Spirosoma rhododendri: one gene and its partner. The protein of the gene in region 2 binds, or shares a complex with, the protein of the main gene of each other region. Links are inferred from orthologs where the notes say so. Each region holds a gene or a part of one and is shown on either strand. Other genes may lie near its edges.

Region 1 (4,841 bases), 5.2 Mb from region 2 along the record:
CGGGGTTTTTATCGGCGTAGTTTTTCAGAACCCGCGTCAGTGCCGAGCGGAAGCCCTGCACGTGCGTACCGCCTTCGTGTGTATTGATGTTGTTAACGTACGACAACACGTTCTCGCCGGCTTCGTAGTTGTACACCAGCGCAACCTGTACGGGCGTTGAACCTTTATCCGACTCCATGTATACGGGCTTCATGCTGTCGAGGGCGGGGCGGGTCTGATCGAGGTATTCGACAAACTCAACCAGACCACCTTCCGAGAAAAAGTCATCCTGCCGCGTGGGGTTACCGTTCTCGTCGAGTTCGCGCAGGTCGTTGAGGAAAATGTGGATGCCTTTGTTCAGGAACGACAGCTCGCGCAGGCGACCCGCTACCGTTTCGTACTTGTACTCCGTTTCGGTGAAGATGCTGCCGTCGGGCTTGAAATGCGTCCGGGTGCCGGTATCGTCTGCATCGCCGATAACGCGCACATCGTACTGCGGAATCCCGATTTTGTATTCCTGTTCAAAGATTTTGCCTTCGCGGTGTACTTCCACCCGTACGTCGGTCGAGAGGGCATTGACGCAGGATACGCCCACGCCGTGCAGACCGCCGGATACCTTGTATGTGTCTTTGTCGAACTTACCACCCGCGTGCAGCACCGTCATCGCAATTTCCAGCGACGACTTGCCCATTTTGGTGTTGATCCCCGTCGGAATGCCCCGGCCGTTGTCCTGAACGGTGATCGAGTTGTCGGGGTTGATGGTTACGGTAATTTTGTCGCAGAAACCCGCCAGGGCTTCGTCAATCGAATTGTCGACTACCTCCCAGATGAGGTGGTGAAGCCCCCGGATACCCACATCGCCAATGTACATCGCCGGTCGTTTGCGAACGGCTTCCAGCCCCTCAAGAACGGTGATGCTGTCAGCGCCATACTCCTTTACCGGTCCATCCGCTACGGGTGCTTCTGCTTCAATCAATTCGTTGGTCATATTGGCTCCAGATAATGTCAGAAAATCGGTGGTATCAGACAAAAAATCGCAGGATTTATTAGCTGATTACAGATGGTAAAAATACAAAAAATATGATGAATTTCCTAGCCTGTTTTCTGGGAATAATGGAAAGTAATGGGTATGTTTTAGTTGTTATATACGTTGTTGTTTTAGATTGATAATGGCCTTTTATGCCCGGATTACCGCTTTATCGATGAATTTAACCGACACAGAAAATTACCGCTACAGCGCTGACGCTGAGGTATTGCGCATTCCCGAAAAAATAGTATTGAGTTTGAGCTGGTTTAAAAAAAAACAGCCGGATTTTGCAAAATCCGGCTGTGCGTATAAATGGCTTGTATGGCGGCTTAATCTTCGGGATACGGGATATAAACGAATCCGGCAAAATCGCCGTGTATGACGAACAGGCAGGCGTATTCGTCGGCCTTTTTGTAATTCTCTTTCCAGAGTTCGATCGAGTCTTCGCCGATCAGTTCGCGCTGGATAAATTCATCCAGAAACGATGCTCTGTAGTTCCATTTGTTGCCCATCTCATCGACGCCGATGAGCAGTTGCCCAACCGGCACTTCCCGCCGTGACGCGACGAAGATCGGGAACTCTGAAAAGCCGCGTTTCCGAATCTGGTACGACGCTTCTTTCAACGTGTCGGCCACCGTAACGAAGTCCGACGAGATGATGCCCATAAGCTCTTTGTTGACGTCGTACGAATTGGCGTCGTCGAGCAGGGTGTTTTCGTTGCTATGATTTATCATCAGGTTCAAGGTTTGTTGTTCAGTGTTTAACGTTTTGCGATGGCCAACCTTGAACGTTGAACCACAAACGGTAAACCGAAAAACTAAAAGCGCGCTGCCAGCAGCAAGTCCAGGGCTTTGAAGCGCATGTTGAACTTCTGGGCGATGTACAGGTTTGTCAGCGTGCCTTTATGAGCATAAACACCTTTCATAAACCAGCGGTTCGCGTAGAGCATCTGCTCGATACCGCCCGTCGTACCCGTTTCGAGCAGGAAGGGTAAAAAGATGTTGCTCAGCGCCATACTGGCGGTGTAGGCCACGCGGGCGGCAATGTTCGGTACGCAGTAGTGAATGACGTCGTGCTGCCGGAAGGTCGGTGTTTTGTGCGTTGTCATCCGCGACGTTTCGAAGTTGCCGCCCTGATCGATGGATACGTCGATGATAACCGAGCCTGGCTTCATCCGGCTGACCATATCTTCGGTGACGACCACCGGACTCAGGCCATCATCGGCCCGCATCGCTCCAATAACGACGTCGGCCCGTTGAATGGCTTCCGTCAGCGTATCGGAGTCGATGATGGATGTATACACGTGCTGTCCGACGGCGTATTTGAGTCGCTGAAGTTTATACAGCTGCTTGTCGAATACCTTCACGTCTGACCCCATGCCCAATGCCGTGCGGAGTGCGTATTCGGTTACGGTACCGGCTCCGAGCATCACTACTTTTGTCGGCGGGATACCCGTAATACCACCCAGAATAATGCCCCGACCATTGTCAGCATTGCTCAGGTATTCACCCGCAATCAGCATGACCGTGCTGCCCGCAATTTCGCTCATGGAGCGGATCACCGTCATATTCCCGGCTTTGTCTTCCACGAATTCATAGCCGATCATGGTGAGGTTTTTCTCGTTGATTCGCTTGAAATAATCGCGGTCCTGCGCGGGCAGATTGAGCGCCGAGATAATCGTGCTGCCGTGCTTGACGAATTCAAACTCAGCTTCAACCAGCGGCTCGACTTTCAGAATCAGGCTGGCTTCGTACACTTCTTTGGGCGAATACGCGATGCGGGCACCGGCTTCGCTGTATTCGTTATCCGCGAAGTGCGCTTTTGCACCAGCCCCCTGCTCAACGATCACGTCGTGGCCGTGCCGCACCAGGATGGCTACGGCTTCAGGCGTCAGCGCAATGCGGCTTTCCTGAAGCGAAACCTCTTTTGGCAGGCCGATGAGCAGGCTGTTTTGCCCTTGTTTGACAGCCAACGGTGATTCTTTCGGGTAGAGGGCCGTTTGCTTGGCCAATTCCTCAAATCCAGTCAATGCGGTGGTTCGTTTAAGCGTATGGGGTGTACCGATACGGTGGTGGGGAGTGGATAGCTAGGTAGATATGGCCCGGTCATTCGTTTACCAAATCAGCCTCGATCGTGCGTTGCTCGTCGGGGCCGGAGGTGATACGGACCTGAAAATAGCTGGCTGGCCAAAGCGATTGGACGCGTTCGGGCCATTCGATGAAACAAAAATTGCCGGAGTCGAAATACTCTTCGATACCGATGTCGAGGGCTTCGGCTTCGTTGCGGAGTCGGTAACAGTCGAAATGGTAAATGGAGTGGCCTTCGTGGGTAGTGTACTCGTTGACGATCGAAAATGTTGGGCTCTGCACGGGGTTCAGCACGCCAAGCGCCCGGCACAATGCTTTGATCAACGTGGTCTTGCCCGCTCCCATGTCGCCCTCAAAGAGCCATATCGGCTGTACCCGCCCTTCGGCCAGCAAACGGTGGGCTACCGAGTCGATCTCGTTGAGGTGTTGGCATTCAAGCGTCATAGGCAAGCTGAATAAGCCTGCGAAGATACAAAAAACCCGGCAGTCGGCTGAGTGTCGTATACGCCTAGTTTTCTGCACACAACCGATCGCCGGGCTTCTGTGGACATGAAATACAACACGACTATGAATCCGTCGTGTTGTTGATAAAATGCTGTGGAATGAGCTTAAATCCGGGTTTCGGGCACGGATTTCTTCACCGCCCTATTGCTGTATGGGCGTGGCACGAAAAAGCCCGGCTGTGTTTCTGCACAGCCGGGCTTTTTACGTATCGGTTTTAACGGGTTACGACAGTTTCAGGTCGTCGGTAACACGCTGTACTTTGGCTTTCAGTTGCGCGTACGTTTCGTCGAAAGCTTCCTTGCTGGCGAGGGGCTCGCGTACACTGACGTAGAACTTAATCTTCGGCTCCGTACCCGATGGCCGGGCCGAGATTTTGGTACCGTCTTCGGTAAAGAATTGCAGCACGTTCGACGATTCGATACCCATCTTGCCCGCTTCGATCGCGGTCGAGTTTCCAGCGGCATCCGTTCGCGACAGGGCTTTATAGTCGTCGATCCGCACAACGGGCGAACCAGCGATTTCTTTGGGCGGATTGGCGCGGAAATCGGCCATCATCTGCTGAATTTCCTCCGCTCCACTTTTGCCTTTCTTCGTCAGCGATACCAGACTTTCGTAGTAAAAACCATTCTCCTGATACATCGCCATCAGCATATCGAACAGACTTTGTCCTTTGTCTTTGGCGTAGGCGGTCAGTTCGGCAATCATGGCGCAGGAGGCAATGGCATCTTTGTCGCGCACGAAATCGCCGATCAGATAGCCGTAGCTTTCTTCGCCACCGGCGATAAACTGCTCCTTGCCTTCCAGCTCGCGAATGACCTCGGCGATGTACTTGAAACCGGTCAGCGTGTTGTAGCAGCTAACGTTGTAGCGCTTACACATCTCGTCGATCAGGTCGGTCGTAACAATCGTCTTGGCAATAAACTCCTTGCCCGTCAGCTTGCCGGCATCTTTCCACGCATTGAGCAGGTAGTAGATAATCAGGCTGGCCATCTGATTACCGTTCAGCAACTCAAACTCGCCGTGGTGATTCCGTGCTCCCGCGCCCACGCGATCGGCGTCGGGGTCGGTTGCCATGACGAGGTCGGCGTTCAGTTCGTTGGCCAGGTCGAGTGCCAGTTGCATAGCCGCCCGCTCTTCCGGGTTGGGCGATTTTACGGTCGGGAAGTTGCCGTCTGGCGTAGCCTGTTGCTCAACGATGTGAACATTGGTGAAGCCCAGTGCATCGAGGGCGCGGGGAACCAGCG
Region 2 (6,302 bases):
TTTCGAGAATGGGTGTCTCGTAAATGTTGCGTACCGACGCGGTGCCGTTCAGCGTACCGCCCAGCTTGGTGTTCAGTACCGAGTTGAGCGATTGCAGTTTGAAGGCATTGGCCGCCACCGTCAGCACCTCGCTCGAATCGGTCGACAGCCGCCCGGCGGCCTGTATGCGCTGATCCTGGTTCGTAACCGACAGATTACGGATGGTGTATTCGTCGCCTACTTTCCGAATCAGGCTTTCGGTGTTCAGTGTCCAGTCGCCATCCAGTACGCGCAGCTGCGATTGCCGGAAGGTCAGGTCGATGGCGTCGCCTTTGAAGCGCAGTTCGCCGTTCAGCACCGCCCGGTTACTGCTGCCCGCCTGATCGACGTTGGTCGTAAAATCAATGTGGTCGGTGTCCCAATAGCCTTCCGCCTGTAGGTTGCGGGTCGGTATCGCCTTGCTGAACGACTGCCGCTCCGACGATAGCACCGCCGATGCCAGCACTTCAGGACTGAGGGTAAACTTAGACGTCGTCAGGTCGAGATCGGTTGGGCCGAACCCGATTTTGTTGAACCGCAGCGAGTCAGTATGCAGGTTGGCCGTCAGGAATGAGGTGTTGCCGACGGTGAAGCGCCCTTCAAGCCGGGTAGCGGGCGAGACATACAGTGTCGGGTCGAGGAAGGCGATCAGGGGCGCTACAGCCTTCGTGATCGTCTGATAGTCGATGCTGTAGTGCATCAGCCCGGTGCGGGGCAACTGCTGTTTCTTTCGGGCGTAGTACGCGTTCATACCAGCCGCATCGCCCGCAAAAAACAGCTTGTATTCCCGGATGAGTTGACTCAGGTCATCGACGGTGCGTTGCGGCTGGAAATTGCCCTGAAGTTTGGCCGTCAGAAACTCCGAGTCGAGCGCAAAGTATCGCTGTGAACTGACCGAGTCCGGATTTCCCTCCTGTCGACGCTGTTCTACCGACGATACCAGCGACAGGGTATCGATGCGGAGTGAACGCCGGTTGAGTAGCAGTCGGGCATCGTGGAAGTAAGCCTGCCCCACAATGTTGTCTAACTTGTTGCCTTCGAGCTGCACGTCGAGGCCGGTGCTGATCTGCAACGAATCGTCGACGAAACCCAGCGCCAGCAGATTGGCCTGCTGCACGGTGCCATGCAGATCATAGCGGCTCAGGGGCTTGGTGAAGTCGAATTCGCCGTCGAGATCAAAGGCCAGGTTCGGGTCGCGGAGGGCCAACTGCCCGTGGAAAAATGCCTTTTGCAGGTTGCCCCGTACCGTCACGTCGCGGTAGTCGTAGCCCTGCCAGCCGAAGCGCGCCAACTGCCCGTTGACGTCGACGCTGGCTTTTTCAATATTGATACCCCGCCCCGTCAGTTGCGCCTGCCCGTCGATCAGTCGGAATTGCTTTGGGTCGTCAATCAACGTACCGAGGTTGAAGTCGGTAGCTTTCAAATTCGCCGTGTAGGTCGTCTGATCGCTGTTTTTGGGGAGTTTCAGGGCAATGTCGCCGGTCACCGTTCCGAGGGCGGTTCGGAAGGTGCCCACGTTTTTAAAGTCGCTGAACAAGCCGACGAAGCGTGTGTCGAACGCTACCGTGCCCAGCTTCTGAATAGTCTTGTTGAAGCCTTCGTTGGGGTAATACTGCCGGATATCGGCCATGTTGACGAGCGAGGGAGCAAACGCCAGATTGACCGTTGTGCGGTCGATGTCGGGCAACCCTTTCCAGGCCATGTCGCCCACAAGCCGACTGCGTCCACCGGGGCCAAAGCGCAGATCGGTATGGTTGAGCCGAAAATTATCGACCGTACCCGTGAACAGCCCTGACAGGTACCACGTCTCGTTGAGTCCACGCAGGTAGTCGGAGAAAAGGCCGAGGTCCTGCGAGCGGATTTCGCTGTCGTGGAAGCGGGCCTGTATCACAACCCGGCGGTTGAAATCGCCAAAGGCCGACGGGCGTTCGTAGAAAAACGTCAGGCTGTGGCGGATGATCGAGTTGCCGATGTGGGCGTAGAGCCGGTCGAAATCCATCGTTTTGGCACTGTACAGAAAGTGCGTGTCGAGCCGCCGGATACGCAGCCCCGATCCCTTGTCGATGCCCGATAAGCCTTTGATGTTAAGCGCGATGGTATCGCCCAGTACCAGAAACTGGCTAACGTCGCCGGTCAGGTTTTTAAGCGTGAAGTGGTTGTAGTCGAAGCTGTTACGGTCGCGCATGTACGGCTCGCGGGGGTCGTCGAGCGTGTAAGCACCTTCGATCAACTGAATCCGGGCGATGGTAAACGGCGTGTGCTGATCGGGTACCGATGGGCGGGTCGTGTCGGCCGTCAGCTTATCGATTTGCGCAATGAACTCGTCCAGGTTGGTGTCGCCCGTGCGCGGATTTTTTATCATCCGTACGTCGGGGCGGTACAGCACGGCCCCGTCGAGGTGCAGGTTGTGCGCCGACGAGTCGATCAGATTGCGGAGGTTGTAATCGAGATCGAGCCGCCCGACCTGAATCATGGGGCGTTGCTCGCGGTCGAGGATTTTAACGCCCGACAGGGTCAGCGAGTCAAACCACTTAATCGATACACTTTCGATACTGACCGGAAATTCAAGCTTTTCCGACACCCGACGGGCTACCTCCTGCACCAGACGCGTCTGAACGGGCGGCAGTTGCAGCGCCAGTAAAATCGCAAACGCCAATCCGACTACCGTCAGCACGAGGTAGAGCAGGGTTTTGGCGAGTATGGCGAAAAACTGACGCATTCCGGGCGGAAAGGGCTAATATACACGCTGTCGGGTAATACCCGTACGGGTCAGACCGCTAAGAGAGGGAACGGTTTAATGGTGACTTTCCTTACACTCTCTACAACAAACATTATCCATTAGTTTTGTGCGTGATTATTTTAGCTATTGAATCGTCCTGCGATGAAACGTCGGCGGCCGTTCTGGTCGATAGTGAGATGCGTTCTAACGTCATTGCGGCTCAGCTGATTCATGAGCAGTACGGGGGCGTAGTGCCCGAACTGGCGTCGCGGGCGCATCAGCAACACATCTGGCCGGTAGTCGAACGGGCGCTGGCTGATGCAAAAGTAACCAAAACCGATGTGTCAGCGATTGCCTTCACGCGGGGGCCGGGCCTGCTGGGGTCGTTGCTGGTGGGCGCGTCGTTTGCCAAAGCCCTCGCCCTGGGGTTGCGCGTCCCGCTTATCGAAGTCAACCACATGCAGGCCCACGTGCTGGCCCACTTCATCGACGACCCCGACCGACCCGAAAAACCGCAGTTTCCGTTTCTTTGCCTGACCGTCAGCGGGGGGCATACGCAGATTGTCCGTGTCGATGGTCCGCTGGATATGCACGTAATCGGGCAGACGATGGACGATGCGGTGGGTGAAGCCTTCGACAAGTCGGCCAAGTTGCTGGGGCTACCGTATCCGGGTGGGCCGCTGATCGACAAATACGCTGCCGAAGGAAACCCGCTGGCCTACCGCTTCCCGATGAGTGAGATGCCCGACTTTAACTTTTCATTCAGCGGTATCAAAACGGCTATTCTGTATTTTCTGCGGCAGCAAACGAAAGAGAACCCCGACTTTATTCAGCAAAACCTACCCGACATTTGCGCCAGTATTCAGCACACGCTGGTTCAGATGCTGTTGACGAAGCTGAAACGGGCCGTGCGCGAAACGGGTATCCAGCAGATTGCCGTAGCCGGGGGAGTATCCGCCAACCGGGGCTTACGCACCGCCCTCAGTCAGCTGGGGCAGGAGCAGGGCTGGTCGGTCTTTATCCCCCGCTTTGACTATTGCACCGACAACGCAGCCATGATTGCGATGGCGGCCAAGTTCAAATACGAGCAGGGCGACTTCACCGATCAAACCGTCAGCCCCCTGCCGAGAATGAGTTTTTAAGTGGTTTAAGGTTTAATGTTCAAGGTCTAAGGTTGTTTGCCTGCCCAACGTTAAACCTTGAACATCAAACCACAAACTACGAACCAACAATGTTTCTCTCCGCCCTATACATCTACCCGATCAAGTCGCTTGGCGGGATTTCGGTTGATGAAGCCGTCGTCGAAGCGAAAGGACTACGCCACGACCGGCGATTTATGCTGGTGACCCCCGACGGGAAATTTATCACCCAGCGTACCCACCCCATCATGGCCCTGATCGACGTCCGAATCGATGGTGATACCTTGTCAGTATGGCACCGGCACCGGGCCGACGATGTGCTGAATCTGCCGCTTGACGGTGCCGTACCGGGGACGGGGGAGACAATGGCCGTGTCGATCTGGGACAGCAAAGACGTGCCCGCACAGACCGTCAGTGCCGAAGCCGATGCCTGGTTTTCGCGGGTACTGGCGATGCCCTGCCGACTCGTCTACATGCCCGATACCACTCACCGGCCCGTCGACGAGCAGTACGCCCGGCAGAATGATCCGGTCAGCTTTGCCGACGGGTATCCGTATCTGCTCATCGGGCAGTCGTCGCTCGATTACCTGAACAGACTGGTTATTTCTGAAACGCAGCCGGAGCCGATGGAAATGGCGCGGTTTCGGCCCAACCTGGTTGTCAGCGGAAGCAAGCCGTACGAGGAAGACGGCTGGGCAACGTTCCGGATTGGTGATCTGACGTTTTACGGGGTGAAACCCTGTGCCCGCTGCGTACTGACAACCATTGACCCGACGACGGCCGAAAAAGGACGCGAACCGCTGCGAACATTAGCCACGTATCGGCAGTATACACACAAGATTCTGTTTGGGCAGAACGTGCTACCCGACCCCGATGCGTCGGGCGTGTTGCGGGTGGGGCAGGTGCTTGACGTGACAGTTCGACAGGAACCCTGGCTGGCTCCGCCCGTTGATATGGAATACTAGTTTTGGCTTATTTGATTGACTTTGTTTACCCTACTTCGCAACGCGTATTATTTGAGTGTACCGGTTGTATTGGGCGCGGTGCTCTCCAACCGGCTGGCGGCCCGCCTGTCCGACGTCGAGCCCGTTCACTGGGCAACGCCGGTTGTGCTGGCTCTGGTTGTTTTTATGATCTACACCGCAGACCGGCTGTTCGATATTCGAAAGCTGGGCCGCACCACCCCGCTTGCCGAACTGACAGCCCGTCACCGTTTTCATCGACTCAACGAAACCCCGCTCTGGTGGGCGATAATCGTTGCCGGACTGATCGCGCTGGTGCTGGTTTTCTTCCTGCCGTGGTCCGTTGTTGAATTCGGGTTGATATTGGGTGCTGTCTGCGCTGCTTACGTGGGTATCGTATTTTCACTCCCCAAACGGCATCCGTCGCTGTTACTGAAAGAACCACTGGTAGCCGTGTTGTATGCTGCCGGAGTGTGGGGCAGCGTGTGGGTGCAGCGGCCGTCGATTACGGGTACCGATATTACCGAAGGGCTGATGTTTACGGCGATTGCGTTTCAGAACCTGCTGCTGTTTGCGGTTATGGAAGAACTGGAACACGCCAAACAGGCTGATTTCTCGCTGGCCACTCACTGGGGGATTGCTACGAGCAACACCATACTGACCGTGATTACGGTAGTAGTCGTTGGTGCGGCACTGACGCTCTGTTTCGTCGTCGATGACCGATTTGCCCAACGGTCGGCGCTGATCATGGGGCTGATGAGCCTGTCGTTGTACGGTATTCAGCGATTCCCGAATCGGTTTGTCAAGAACGAACGATACCGCTGGCTTGGCGATGCCGTGTTCTGGTTTCCGGCACTGGTGCTGTGATCGGTACGCAGCCTAGCGCTGCACCAGTCCCCCCGCTTTCCCGTCTGGCCTGACTTGCAGGTGCGTTAGAATATCCAGCAGAATTTCGGCTATATATTCCCGCTTGTTCATAACAATGTCGTGTCGGCTTTCGGGCAGCAGGAATTGCTTGATGGGCGCATTGACCAGATGTTTCTTGGCGAATGAGACGTTGGTGGGGTACACCAGTTCATCGCGCTGGCCATGCAGCATCGTAATTTTGGCCCGGATGCGGGGCCAGTCGGGCAGGATAGCCCGTAGCGCCTGGTAGTGCGCCATTTTCTCGTCGTTTGCTAGCCGAAGCAGCGGTGGAATTCCCCAGTGCAGCAGCGGCCGATCGACCAGATAACTGATCGGGTACGTTCGTTCCAGTCCGGGGCCCAGCGCCGATGAAACAAAGACAACGTGATCGACCTGATCAGGGTTGTTCATAGCCAGCCGCGCTGATACCGATCCGCCGTACGACGAACCAACGATAATCAGGTGCGAGGCTTTTTTGTACCGATCGATCAGCGGTTGTAAAAACTGAGCCTGCTTGATAACCGACGTTTCAACCCGGCCAAAGTCTGAATAGCCGTA

Evidence for each region. Proteins that work in one complex are often made in the same cells at the same time.
Region 1: the proteins of tsaD (region 2) and tsaE are in contact, whole or in part, in a crystal structure (PDB 6N9A), measured with the Thermotoga maritima proteins. The link is inferred for Spirosoma rhododendri from one-to-one orthologs. Residues at the interface, in WP_004082750.1 of Thermotoga maritima: Cys10, Asp11, Arg49, His50, Leu82, Gly84, Gly135, Gly136, Glu154, Thr155, Leu156, Asp157, Asp158, Ser159, Glu162, Asp165, Lys166, Arg169, Leu170, Tyr175, Lys213, Thr214, Leu217, Tyr218, Gln221, Arg222, Asn324; in WP_004082108.1 of Thermotoga maritima: Leu37, Gly38, Lys46, Lys57, Val59, Lys60, Ser61, Thr63, Phe64, Thr65, Leu66, Met67, Val69, Pro71, Tyr82, Arg83, Leu84, Asp86, Asp88, Phe89, Asp93, Ile128, Asp130, Glu131, Arg134.

What each region holds. Positions count from the first base shown.
Region 1 is NZ_CP051677.1:5,397,830-5,402,670, reverse strand. Bases 1,825-4,790 are described here. They hold tsaE (tRNA (adenosine(37)-N6)-threonylcarbamoyltransferase complex ATPase subunit type 1 TsaE), read right to left. Parts: upstream 3,538-4,790; coding sequence 3,112-3,537; downstream 1,825-3,111. Other genes in these bases: HH216_RS22650 (phospho-sugar mutase), read right to left, coding at 3,820-4,790; HH216_RS22660 (alanine dehydrogenase), read right to left, coding at 1,825-3,035. Outside these bases: HH216_RS22665 (hypothetical protein), read right to left, coding at 1,336-1,740; more of HH216_RS22660, read right to left, coding at 1,824-1,824; more of HH216_RS22650, read right to left, coding at 4,791-4,841. UniProt on the Escherichia coli protein: Required for the formation of a threonylcarbamoyl group on adenosine at position 37 (t(6)A37) in tRNAs that read codons beginning with adenine.
Region 2 is NZ_CP051677.1:235,546-241,847, reverse strand. The notes cover bases 1,886-4,873. They hold tsaD (tRNA (adenosine(37)-N6)-threonylcarbamoyltransferase complex transferase subunit TsaD), read left to right. Parts: upstream 1,886-2,868; coding sequence 2,869-3,879; downstream 3,880-4,873. Other genes in these bases: HH216_RS00975 (UbiA prenyltransferase family protein), read left to right, coding at 4,863-4,873; HH216_RS00980 (MOSC domain-containing protein), read left to right, coding at 3,969-4,841; HH216_RS00990 (translocation/assembly module TamB domain-containing protein), read right to left, coding at 1,886-2,737. Outside these bases: more of HH216_RS00990, read right to left, coding at 1-1,885; more of HH216_RS00975, read left to right, coding at 4,874-5,705; HH216_RS00970 (alpha/beta fold hydrolase), read right to left, coding at 5,718-6,302.